4 regions of the Streptomyces sp. SP18BB07 genome follow, and region 4 is predicted to be linked to each of the others. Evidence: riboswitches for the same ligand, from Rfam matches in the RefSeq annotation. Region 4 holds a riboswitch; each other region holds the start of a gene.
What was found. Region 4 has a riboswitch for cyclic di-AMP ahead of PUR53_RS16955 (M23 family metallopeptidase). Riboswitches for the same ligand answer to the same signal wherever they lie in the genome.
Positions count from the first base shown of each region.

Region 1: linked by a shared signal. The riboswitch ahead of PUR53_RS24665 (M23 family metallopeptidase) and the one ahead of PUR53_RS16955 (M23 family metallopeptidase) in region 4 are both predicted to bind cyclic di-AMP.
Region 2: linked by a shared signal. The riboswitch ahead of PUR53_RS03960 (transglycosylase family protein) and the one ahead of PUR53_RS16955 (M23 family metallopeptidase) in region 4 are both predicted to bind cyclic di-AMP.
Region 3: linked by a shared signal. The riboswitch ahead of PUR53_RS30515 (C40 family peptidase) and the one ahead of PUR53_RS16955 (M23 family metallopeptidase) in region 4 are both predicted to bind cyclic di-AMP.

Region 1 is NZ_JAQYWT010000324.1:177,887-180,713, reverse strand. Features, by position in the region: gene PUR53_RS24670 (alpha-galactosidase) at 1-787, shown strand, start outside; cyclic di-AMP (ydaO/yuaA leader) riboswitch at 1,090-1,248, shown strand; gene PUR53_RS24665 (M23 family metallopeptidase) at 1,253-2,269, shown strand; gene PUR53_RS24660 (rhamnogalacturonan lyase family protein) at 2,502-2,827, shown strand, end outside.
Region 2 is NZ_JAQYWT010000215.1:96,842-99,668, reverse strand. Features, by position in the region: gene eno (phosphopyruvate hydratase) at 1-343, opposite strand, end outside; gene PUR53_RS03960 (transglycosylase family protein) at 713-1,405, opposite strand; cyclic di-AMP (ydaO/yuaA leader) riboswitch at 1,410-1,609, opposite strand; gene PUR53_RS03955 (transglycosylase family protein) at 1,792-2,827, opposite strand, start outside.
Region 3 is NZ_JAQYWT010000341.1:59,511-62,337, reverse strand. Features, by position in the region: gene PUR53_RS30525 (ATP-binding protein) at 1-454, shown strand, start outside; gene PUR53_RS30520 (DUF6328 family protein) at 426-974, opposite strand; gene PUR53_RS30515 (C40 family peptidase) at 1,052-1,525, opposite strand; cyclic di-AMP (ydaO/yuaA leader) riboswitch at 1,529-1,699, opposite strand; gene PUR53_RS30510 (hypothetical protein) at 2,082-2,399, opposite strand; gene PUR53_RS30505 (ATP-dependent Clp protease proteolytic subunit) at 2,407-2,827, opposite strand, start outside.
Region 4 is NZ_JAQYWT010000295.1:140,893-143,719, forward strand. Features, by position in the region: gene PUR53_RS16950 (M16 family metallopeptidase) at 1-937, shown strand, start outside; cyclic di-AMP (ydaO/yuaA leader) riboswitch at 1,142-1,313, shown strand; gene PUR53_RS16955 (M23 family metallopeptidase) at 1,327-2,115, shown strand; gene PUR53_RS16960 (GntR family transcriptional regulator) at 2,317-2,827, shown strand, end outside.

The DNA.
Region 1 (2,827 bases), on a different contig from region 4:
GCTCGACACGCTCCTGTCCAGCGCGCCGATCGACTATGTGAAGTGGGACTTCAACCGCTGCTTCACGGACGCGGGCTGGCCCGGTGAGCCCTATCCGCAGAAGCTGTGGGTCGAGCACGTGCACGCCTTCTACGCCCTGCTGGACCGGCTCAGGGCCGCGCACCCGGGGGTCGCGTTCGAGTCGTGCTCGGGCGGCGGCGGCCGGATCGACCTCGGGGTCATGGCGCGGACGGACCAGGTGTGGACCTCCGACAACACCGACCCGCTCGACCGGCTCGCCATCCAGCACGGCTTCAGCCAGATCCACCCGGCGCGGGCCATGGCCGCCTGGGTCACCGACAGCCCGAACAACCAGCTCAACGGGCGGGTCAGCTCGCTGCGGTTCCGGTTCGTCAGCGCCATGGCGGGTGTGCTCGGCGTGGGCGGCGACCTCACCGAGTGGAGCGAGGAGGAGCTGGCCGAGGCCCGGGAGTGGGTGGAGCTGTACAAGGAGATCCGGCCGGTCGTGCAGCGCGGCGACCTGTACCGGCTGCGGCCGCCGACGGGCGGGCTGAGCGCCGTGCAGTACGTCCACGGTGACGAGGTCGTCGTCCTCGCCTGGCTCCAGGCCCAGCACTACGGCGAGCCGCTCGCCCCGCTGCGACTGCGCGGGCTGGACCCGACGGGGACCTACGAGTGCCGCGAAACGGGCGAAATGCACCGGGGTGCCGTGCTGGCGCATCACGGATTGCCGACCGGGCTGCGCGGCGACTTCGATGCGACGATTATCCGACTCCGCCGCACTTGAGCCTTCTGTCCGAAATAGAGCTGTAAATCCAACAAGACCTGGAATAAAGCCTACTGGGCCGTAGGCGCGTGAGCAGCGTCATATTCGTGACATTCCGTTGCCGTCATGTCCACGTAATTCGTGCGGATTTCCAGGGAGGTTGGAATGCGCCCTAGACCGGTCTATTACGGAGCGTGATGGTGAATTGATGTAAGGATCAGTGCGGAAGACGCACAGGAAGTCCCAATGGTTGTCTCTGTGGGCACAAGTCGCTTACGTTCGGCGTCAATCCGGACGGACGCCCAATCCTGCCGCCGACCGGAGCCGCGTACCGACCCGATCCACGGCAGGAGCGGGGGACCCACAGGAATCACCGCCTGTTCCGGTCTCCGGAACGGCTAGGGGTAAAGCCGTGCGCAAACACGGCCGGACATCTCCAGTCCGCACCCGACAGCTCACCTCGCAGGCGCCGGAGAGGAATTCGTCATGCCCGCGAAGGGTAAGCACCGCCGTCCGAAGCCCCAGCGCTTCACCCGCTCGATCGCCGCCGCCGGCACCGGTGGCGCGGCGCTCGCGCTGCCGCTGATCGGAGCCGCCGGCGCCCACGCCGCGACCCCGAGCGCCACCGTCTCCGGTGTCTCCGAGAAGCCGACGACGATCGCCGCCGAGAAGGCCGCGGCCGAGGTCGGCGCGCGGATCGAGCAGGCCGAGAAGGCCGCGCAGGCGGAGAAGACCGCCACCAAGAAGGCGGCGACCAAGACCTACTCGGTGAAGGTCGGCGACTACCTCGCGAAGATCGCGGACGAACAGGACGTCGAGGGCGGCTGGAAGCAGCTGTACTCGGACAACCGGGAGGCGATCGGCTCCGACCCCTCGCTCATCCACCCGGGGCTGAAGCTGTCGATAGGTGAGCGGGCCGCGTCGAGCGAGACGTCGCGCTCCTCGTCCAAGCCGCAGCTGTCGCAGTCCTCGAAGCCCGCCGAGTCGGCCGCGCCGTCCCAGCCGTCGAAGCCCTCCGGTTCCGCGAAGCAGGAGTCGAAGGACACCAAGGTGTCGACCTCCACGGCGAGCGGCCAGTCCTCGTCGTCCAACGCCTCCGGCTTCAGCCGGCCCATCCTGAGCGGGACCGTCGGTACCGCGTACAAGACCGCCGGCAGCATGTGGTCCAGCGGCTACCACACGGGCGTCGACTTCGTGGCCCCGACCGGGACCAGCCTCAAGGCCGTGGGCGCGGGCACCGTCGTCTCCGCCGGCTGGGGCGGCGCGTACGGCAACCAGGTCGTCATCAAGCTCGCCGACGGCTACTACGCCCAGTACGCCCACCTGTCCTCGATCTCCGTCTCCGCGGGTCAGTCCGTGAGCGGCGGCCAGCAGATCGGCCTCTCGGGCGCGACCGGCAACGTCACCGGACCGCACCTCCACTTCGAGATCCGCACCAGCCCCAACTACGGCGCGGACATCGACCCGCTGGCCTACCTCCGCTCGAAGGGCGTCGGCGTCTGACGACACCCTTCGAGCCCCGGCGGCTGACGGCACCGCCCCCCGGCGGCTGACGTCACCTGCACCCGGCGCCCGAATGCCGAAGGCCGGTCCCTGTGATCAGGGGCCGGCCTTCGGCGTTTCATGATCACCGTGTTGCGGTCGTGTGGCATGGCCGATCGAAACCTCGACAGTGCCGCGAGGGGAGGGGACAGTGATCCGCGTAAGCGCTTTCTGTCTCTGTGAAGGAGTGTCGGTGCGTACTGCCCGACGTCGAAGAACCGTCTTCCTGACCGCCGCCGCCCTGTTCGCCGGTCTCTTCTCCGCACCCGGCGGCCATGCCGCGGAGAGACCACGCCGAGTCGTGGAGAACCTGGACCGGGGTCTGGTCGCCATACCGTCCGACGGCGGGACCTTCCTCAGCTGGCGGCTGCTCGGCACGGAGTACGCGCGCCACGGCGACGCGATCGGCTTCAACGTCTACAAGGGCGGCAGGCGGCTGAACCGGGCGCCGATCACCCGCTCGACGACCTACCGGGACACCAGCCCCGGCACGGGCGCGTACAGCGTGCGGGCCGTCGT
Region 2 (2,827 bases), on a different contig from region 4:
AGACGCCGAGGATGGCGTTGGCGCCGAGCGAGCCCTTGTTGTCGGTGGCGTCCAGGTCGAACATCGCCTGGTCGATCAGGCGCTGCTCGGTGGCGTCGTAGCCGACGAGCTCCGGGCCGATCTGCTCGATCACGGCGAGGACGGCCTTCTCGACGCCCTTGCCGAGGTAGCGGTTGGGGTCGCCGTCACGGAGCTCGATGGCCTCGAAGGCACCGGTGGAGGCGCCGGACGGAACGGCGGCACGACCCGTGCTGCCGTCGTCGAGGCCGACCTCGACCTCGACGGTGGGGTTGCCTCGCGAGTCGAGGATTTCCCGGGCTACGACGACGTCGATGGACGGCACGAGCATCTCCTTCATGGGATGTGACGCGGAAGTGCGGGGCCCGCGGGCCTTGCGACTAGAGCCTAACCGCCCCGGGCTCGTCGGCAGCCGACCGACCGTCCCGTGGACAGAGAGACCGTACCTATTGTTCCAGCTCGGAACAAAGGGGGGTGGGCCGGAAAGTGAACAGAAGGAAGGGGCGGGCATGAAAAAGCCCCGCCCCGGTGCGTACGGGGGAATGCGCACCGGGGCGGGGAGCCCGTGGGGACGGGGGGACGGCCCTCACGGGGTCTTCACTATGGAGGACACGGATGTGAGCGGGCTGTGGTTCAGCTGGGGAGCGGCCGGATTCTTCGGCCCAGCCTGACCCGTCCCCACGGCTGTGACGGGTCAGCTCAGGTGGAGCTGCTGACCCGGGTAGATGAAGTCGGCGTCGTCGATGATGTCCTTGTTCAGCTCGAAGAGCTTCTCCCAGCCACCCTTGACGTTCTTCTTCGCGGCGATGGCGCTGAGGGTGTCGCCGGTGACGACCTTGTACTCGCCGTCGCCCTTCTTGACCTTCTTGCCGGTCGGGGTCTCGACGGTGGCGCGCTCGGAGGAGCGGGAGGCGCGGGTGTCCTCGGTGCTCTTCTTGGTGCTCTCCTGCGTGCTCTGCTGCGAGGAGCCGGAGTTCGAGGAGCCGGAGGAGGCGGCGGCGCCGTTGTACGCGGCGCCGGACAGGCCCTTGCCGCAGACCGGCCAGGCACCCTTGCCCTGGCCCGCGAGGACCTTCTCGGCGATCTCGATCTGCTGCGCCTTGGTGGCCTGGTCGGCGGTGGAGGCGTACTTCGTGCCGCCGTACCCGGCCCAGGTGGAAGCCGAGAACTGCAGACCGCCGTAGTAGCCGTTGCCGGTGTTGATGGACCAGTTGCCGCCGGACTCGCACTGGGCGACGGCGTCCCACTCGGAGGCGGTGGCGGCGGAGGCGCTGCCGGCGGCCATCAGCGGAGCGGCGACCGCCGCGGCGCCGGTGACACCGGCGACGGCGATGGCGCGAGCGGCCTTGGACGGACGACGGTGCTTGCCCTTGCTGGAAAACAGCATGGAGAGATCCCCTCACCGACGCCTGCGAGGTGAGCTGTCGGGTTCGGGCCGGTTGAGTTGCCCGGCCGCGCTCGTGCGCCTCTCGGCTCACTTCGCGCGGCTTCACCCCGAGCCGGTTCCGGACGTGCGCCCCCGAAGGGCCGCAACCACCGGACCCGGCACTTACCTTGGGTCCCCCGCTCCTGCCTACGGCGCTTGACGCGACGACTGTTCCTTGCGGCCGTTGGCAGGATTCGGCGTACCGACCGCAGGGGCCCGCTGTGGCGAGCGGTCACGACCGTAAACACGTGATTGCCCGGATTTCAAAGACGATCAGGGGGTCTGTGATTCATCTCCCACCTAGATCAAAACGGGCATTCAGGGGCGAACAGTGACCCGAACTGTCGCTACTTTTCGCCCGTTTCGGCACCGACTTCGAGGGTCTGACCGGGAAGGATAAGGTCCGGGTCAGTTCCGACCGTGCCCTCGTTCTCGGAGTAGAGCGTGCGCCACCCGCCGTCCAGGTCGAGCGAGTTCGCGATCCGCGTCAGACTGTCGCCCGCGCGGACGGTGTAGGCGCCGTCCACACCCTCGCGCGCCGCGTCGCCGCCACGGGAGGCGTGACGGCCGGAGGGGGTGGAGTCGGCGCGGGAGTCGTCGGCCGCGTCCGCGTCGGCCTCCGTGCCCGCGGCGGCGCTCTCGTCGGCGCTGGCGCCGCGGTGACGACCGGTGCCGGTCTCGCTCTCGCCGTCCGAAGAGTCGTCGCTCTGCGATGAATTGTCCGACTTGGGTGACTTCGTGGCCTCGGGGCTCGCGGACCCGTCCGAGTCACTCGAGTCGCCCGAGTCGGCATCGGACCCCGAGCCGGTCTTGGCTTTGGTGGACCCGTCGAAGACATCGGAGGTCGAGTCGCCGGGCGCGCCGGAGTCGCCCGAGTCGCCGGACTTGGCCGAGTCGGCCCCGCCGGTCGAAGTGGAGGAATCCGACGAACCGGATGAATCGGATGAGCTGGACGAGTCTGACGAGCCGGATGAACTGCCCGCCTTCGTCGAGTCGTCCGCGACGCCCGTGTCCACGTCGGCGGAACCGGAGTCACCGCCGAGGTTGTGGAGCAGGCCGCAGGTGGACCAGACGCCGACGCCCTGGTCGGCGAGCACCTTCTCGGCGACGGCTATCTGCTGCGAACGGCTGGCCTGGTCGGCGGTCGTGGCGTAGTCGAGGCCGCCGTACTTCTCCCAGTTCGCCTGGGTGAGCTGGAGGCCGCCGTAGCGCCCGTTCCCGGTGTCCGCGCTCCAGGAGCCACCGCTCTCGCACTCCGCCACCTGGTCCCAGGTGGTTCCGCTGGCCGCGCTCGCGCCGGTGGCGCCGAGCAGGGGGATCGCGATGGCCGAGCCTGTCACTCCGGCCGCGACGAGGAGGGCGGGTGCCTGACGGGGGCGACGG
Region 3 (2,827 bases), on a different contig from region 4:
AGATCACCTGGAAGCATCCGTCACTCTGCCGAGCGATCCCGCCTCGGTGTCCACGGCCCGGAACTACGTCGCCGGCGTGCTCGCCGAATGGGGCCTGCCGGGCGACACCGACGTCGCCGACACCGTGCGCCTGATCGTGTCCGAACTCGCCACCAACGCCGTCCAGCACACCCTCGGTCAGTCGCCCACCTTCACCGTGGACCTCGCCCTCGACCGGGACGAGCGCCTGCGCATCGGCGTCACCGACAGCCATCCACGCTTCCCGAAACGGCTGCCGGCCGCCGTCCAGCAGGACAACGGCCGGGGCATGGTCATCATCCGCTGGCTGACCGCCGAGTGCGGCGGCAGGCTCAGCGTCAGACCCACACGGGAGGGCGGAAAAACGGTGGCGATCGAACTGCCGTGGACGGTCCCGGTGCGGCCGGTCAGCGCGGGCGGTCCGCAGGAACCCTGACGGGGCCCTCGTCCGTGGCCGACCGTGCCGACGAGTCGGCGTGGTCGGAGAAGCGGACCACCAGTTTCGGGAGCGCGGCCCACAGGAGCAGGCAGACGAGGAAGGTGCCGGCCCCGGCGGCCATCCCGGCCTTCCGGCCGAGCGTCACGTCCACGACGAGCAGGACGGAGCCGGTGAAGGCCGGCATCAGCACGATCAGGCCCGCGGTGGCCAGCCGGGACGACACCTGGACGATGAGGGGCTTGGCGTTCTGCTGGAAGAGCGAGCGGTGCAGGGCGGCCGGGGCGGTGAAGAGCGTCGCCGCGAGGACCGCGAGCAGCAGGGTGACGACGTAGGTGGCGCGCTGGAAGGAGTCCAGGTCCGGGAAGCGCGGGGTGAAGGCCAACGTCAACAGGAACGCGAAGAGGATCTGCACCCCGGTCTGGGTGACGCGCAACTCCTGGAGCAGTTCGGAGAAATTGCGGTCGGCGCGTTCGAGGGGGGTCTCGTTGCGTGCGGGACGGGTGCGTTCGTCGGCCATGGTCGAACGGGTATCCAAAACCGCCGGTCGCACGCCCGTCGGGGGCGGCGGAGAGCTCCGCCGCCCCCGACGGTGGGTCAGCGGACCCGGCCGTACCAGACGTTCTTCGTCCACAGCTTCTGCAGCCGGACGACGTCACCCGTCTTCGGCGAGTGCCAGATCTTTCCCTTCCCCGCGTAGATACCGACGTGGTAGACGTTCGAGCCCGAGTGGAAGAAGACGAGGTCTCCGAGCTTGCGGCTGCTCGCGGAGATGTGCTTCGTCTTGTTGTACTGCTGCTGAGCAGTACGGGGCAGCTTCTTGCCCGCCTTCTTGAACGAGTAGAGCGTCAGCCCTGAGCAGTCGAACCTGCTCGGGCCCACGGCGCCGTACTTGTAAGGGGAGCCCTTCTTGGAAGCCGCGACCTTGAGTGCCTTCGACGCCACCGTGGCGGCCTCGGCGCCGGATGCGGCGCCCGGGACCACGATGCTGCCGCTGACAGCGGCGATGGTCAGAGCCGAGGCCGTGCCGGCCCGGGTCAACAGCGACGGGACACGATTCAGCGCAGTCATGCGCAACCCTTCGTCAGCCGCCTGTGAAGGATGACCTGTCGGATTCGGGCTGGCGAAGTTGCCCGGCCGCTGACGCGGCTTCACCCCAAGGGCTGCTCGGCGCGGTCATGGCGTGACCGTTCCGGCGACCCGTCGTGCTTGGGTCCTCCACTCCTGCCGATGCACTTCTGTCGACCGGTCATCCGGGCGGCGGCAGGACTCGGCGTCCACCCGGATCGCCCCGCCGCTGTGGCGGGGGCTTGTCGTCAGGAAGGGATCTTGGCGCACAGAAGTCCGAAAATCCCAACGGAACCGGGGATTTGTGGTCTTACTCACCACTCGCCCGTTCGGGTGGACAGACCATTTTCAGCGGTTGTGTCCAGCCGGTCGAGGAGGTCCGCACCAGCACCGGAATGACATATTCCGGCCCGGTACCAGGCATGTTGCGCAACTTCACAGGTCCTCACGACGTATGGGCCGATGGGTCGATCGCAGTAGGCCGTCCGGACGGCACGAAACCTGGACCGGACGCCCCGTCAGTAGTACGGCGAGCGACCCGGGATCGGTTCAGGCGCGTTCAGGCGGGTGAGTCCTCCGGCTCCGGCGGCAGCGCCACCCGGCCCGCCCGTCGCTCGCCGTCCAGGACCCGAAGGGCGCGCGCGAGCGTCGGGGCGTGGACTTCGTTCTCCCCGCGCCTGTGCATCAGTTCGAGCGCATCGCGCAGGGCGGCCGCCTTGGCGACGAGCGCCTGCGCCGCGCGCAACCCGCGATATGTGTCACCCGGCCGGGCCGGATTGATCCGGCCGAGCAGATCGACCACATCCAGGTAACGGTCGATCAGCTCGGCCTCGGCGCGGGTGAGCGCGGGCAACGGCGGGAGTTCGGGTGGGAGCATCCGCGGCTCACCTCGCGCCGGGGAGCGTGCCCGAGGTCCTGCGGCCCGGAATCACCCGATCGGCCAGGCCGTACTCGACCGCCGCCTCCGCGTCGAGGAACGTGTCCCGCTCGATGTCCGCGCTGATCCGCTCCGGGCTCTGGCCGGTGTGCCGGACGAGCATCTCCTCCAGCCTCCGGCGGTTGCGCGTCAGCTCCTCGGCCTGGATGGCCAGATCGCTGGCCTGCCCCTCGATCCGGTCGGCCACCGCCGGCTGGTGGATCAGCACCCGCGCGCCCGGCAGCATGAACCGCTTCCCCGGCGTGCCCGCCGCGAGCAGCGCCGCGGCGGCCGAACCCGCCTGTCCCAGACAGACGGTCTCCACGTCGCAGGTGACGAAGCGGATGGTGTCGTAGAGGGCCGTCATCGCGCTGAACGAGCCGCCGGGC
Region 4 (2,827 bases):
CCCGCACGAGACCGCCAACCCGGGCCGCCGGGCCGCCAAGGAGCTCTCCAAGCAGCTGTTCCCGGCCACCTCCCGGATGTCGCGGCCCCGCCAGGGCACCGAGGAGACCGTCGAGGGCATCGACTCCGCGGCCGTGCGCGCCTTCTACGAGCGGCACGTACGCCCCGCGACGGCCACCGCCGTGGTCGTGGGCGACCTCACGGGGGTCGACCTCGACGCGCTGCTCGGCGACACCCTGGGCGCCTGGACCGGCTCCCCGGCTGCCCCGCGGCCCGTGCCGTCGGTGAGCGCCGACGACACCGGGCGCGTGATCATCGTGGACCGTCCCGGTTCCGTGCAGACCCAGTTGCTCATCGGCCGCGTGGGCGCCGACCGGCACGACCGGGTGTGGCCGGCCCAGGTGCTCGGCACCTACTGCCTCGGCGGCACCCTCACCTCCCGTCTGGACCGCGTCCTGCGCGAGGAGAAGGGCTACACCTACGGCGTGCGGGCGTTCGGCCAGGTGCTGCGGGCCGCGCCCGACGGTTCGGGCGTCGCGATGCTCGCCATCAGCGGCTCCGTCGACACCCCCAACACCGGGCCGGCGCTGGACGATCTGTGGACGGTGCTGCGCACCCTCGCCGCCGAGGGCCTGACCGACGCCGAGCGTGATGTCGCCGTGCAGAACCTCGTCGGGGTCGCCCCGCTCAAGTTCGAGACGGCCGCGGCCGTGGCGAGCACGCTGGCCGACCAGGTCGAGCAGTACCTGCCGGACGACTACCAGTCGACGCTGTACCGCCAACTCGCCGCCACCGGCACCGTGGAGGCCACCGCGGCGGCCGTGAGCGCCTTCCCGGTGGACCGTCTGGTGACCGTCCTCGTCGGGGACGCCGCGCAGATCGAGGAGCCGGTCAGGGCCCTCGGGATCGGCGAAGTGACCGTCGTCCCGGCCGAGTAGGGGAACGACCGTACGGACGCGTGTCAGTGGGGCCCTGGTGACGGAAGAGTCACCAGGGCCCATGTTTGTCCGTATTGGTGGCGGAGGTTGCGTGTCTGACCTGTGGCGTAGTTAACAAATCCTGTGATCCGTTTGTTATTTCGAAGACGGCCCACTTAGCGTCAGTCCGGCTGTTCGTCAGAAGTTCGCCGCATCCGCGGCACCGGACAGTCATCGCCGAGTCCCCATGGCGCGAGCCAGGGGAGCCGGGGACCCACCGAAGTCCCTGGGGTGAATCGGGTGCCCTTCGCGGAGCGACGCGAAACGAGGGGTAGCCGTAGGAGACCTTCCTGCTCCGAACCCGTCAGCTAACCCGGTAGGCGAGAAGGAAGGAAAGGATCAGCCACTTCATGGCGTTCACCCGCGCCCCCGGCAAGCACCGCCGTCCCGGCCGTGTGCAGCGCACGACCACGAGGAACGTGGGCGTAGCCGCTCTCACCACCACCGGTGTCCTCGGCACCCTCGCCGGCCCCGCGCTCGCCGCGGAGGAGCCCGCCGTCGAGCAGACCGGCCTGAACCAGATCATCACTCTCGGCGACACGGTCGCCGACCAGGTCGACGCCCAGGCCGTGGCCCAGCAGCAGGCTGCCGAGGTGGCCGCTGTCAAGAAGAAGGCGCAGGAGGAGGCCAGGAAGGCCGCCGCCGAGAAGGCCGAGCAGGAACGTGCCGCCGCCAAGGAGCGCGAGGAGATCAAGGCCCGTGCCGCCCGCGCGGCCGAGCGCGAGCGCCTCAACGCCTACGTCGCCCCCATCAGCGGCTCCTACATCTCCACCGGCTACAAGGCCGGCGGTGCGGTCTGGTCCTCCGGCAGCCACACCGGTGTCGACTTCCACGCCGCGTCCGGCACGGCCGTCCACGCGGTCGGCTCCGGCACGGTCGTCGAGGCGGGCTGGGGCGGTGCCTACGGCAACAACATCGTCATCAAGATGAACGACGGCACGTACACCCAGTACGGCCACCTGTCGTCCATCGGCGTCTCCGTCGGCCAGACGGTCACCCCCGGCCAGCAGATAGGCCTCTCCGGGGCCACCGGCAACGTCACCGGGGCCCATCTGCACTTCGAGGCCCGGACGACGGCCGAGTACGGCTCGGACATCGACCCCGCCGCGTACCTGCGCTCGCACGGCGTGAACGTCTGACGCGCACCCACGCTTCCAGGAGGCCCCGGCTCACCGAGCCGGGGCTTTCCTCGTTCTACGAACCACCTTGTGACGTACCTCCTGTCCAAAAAATATCCCTGGATTCCGGTCCGCCATCGGAAATTCCGCTCCGCTGCAATAGAGTCGCTGGAACACACGTCAATCATCGACGTTTCACGGGGATTAAGGCGGAGGTCGGTCATGCGTATTCCGGCGCACTCGGTATGCACGGCGATCCGTGATGACATCGTCGCGGGTGTCTACGAGCGCGGCAGCCGGCTCACCGAGGAACTGCTCGCCCGCCGCTACGGCGTCAGCCGGGTGCCCGTGCGCGAGGCGCTGCGCACGCTGGAGGCCGAGGGCTTCGTGGTGACCCGCCGGCACGCGGGCGCGTGCGTCGCCGAGCCGACCGAGCAGGAGGCCGCCGACCTGCTGGAGATGCGCATGCTGCTGGAGCCCCTGGGCGCCGCCCGGGCCGCGCAGCGCCGTACGGAGGCGCACCTCAAGGTGTTGCGGGGTCTGGTCAGGCTGGGCCAGGAGCGGGCCAGGAGGGGCAACAGCGAGGATCTGCGCTCCCTGGGCGGCTGGTTCCACGAGACGCTCGCACAGGCCTCCGGCAGCCCCGCCCTGACCTCGACACTCGCCCAGCTGCGGCACAAGATCGCCTGGATGTACGCGGTCGAGGCGCCCTCCGACCCCGGGGAGTCCTGGG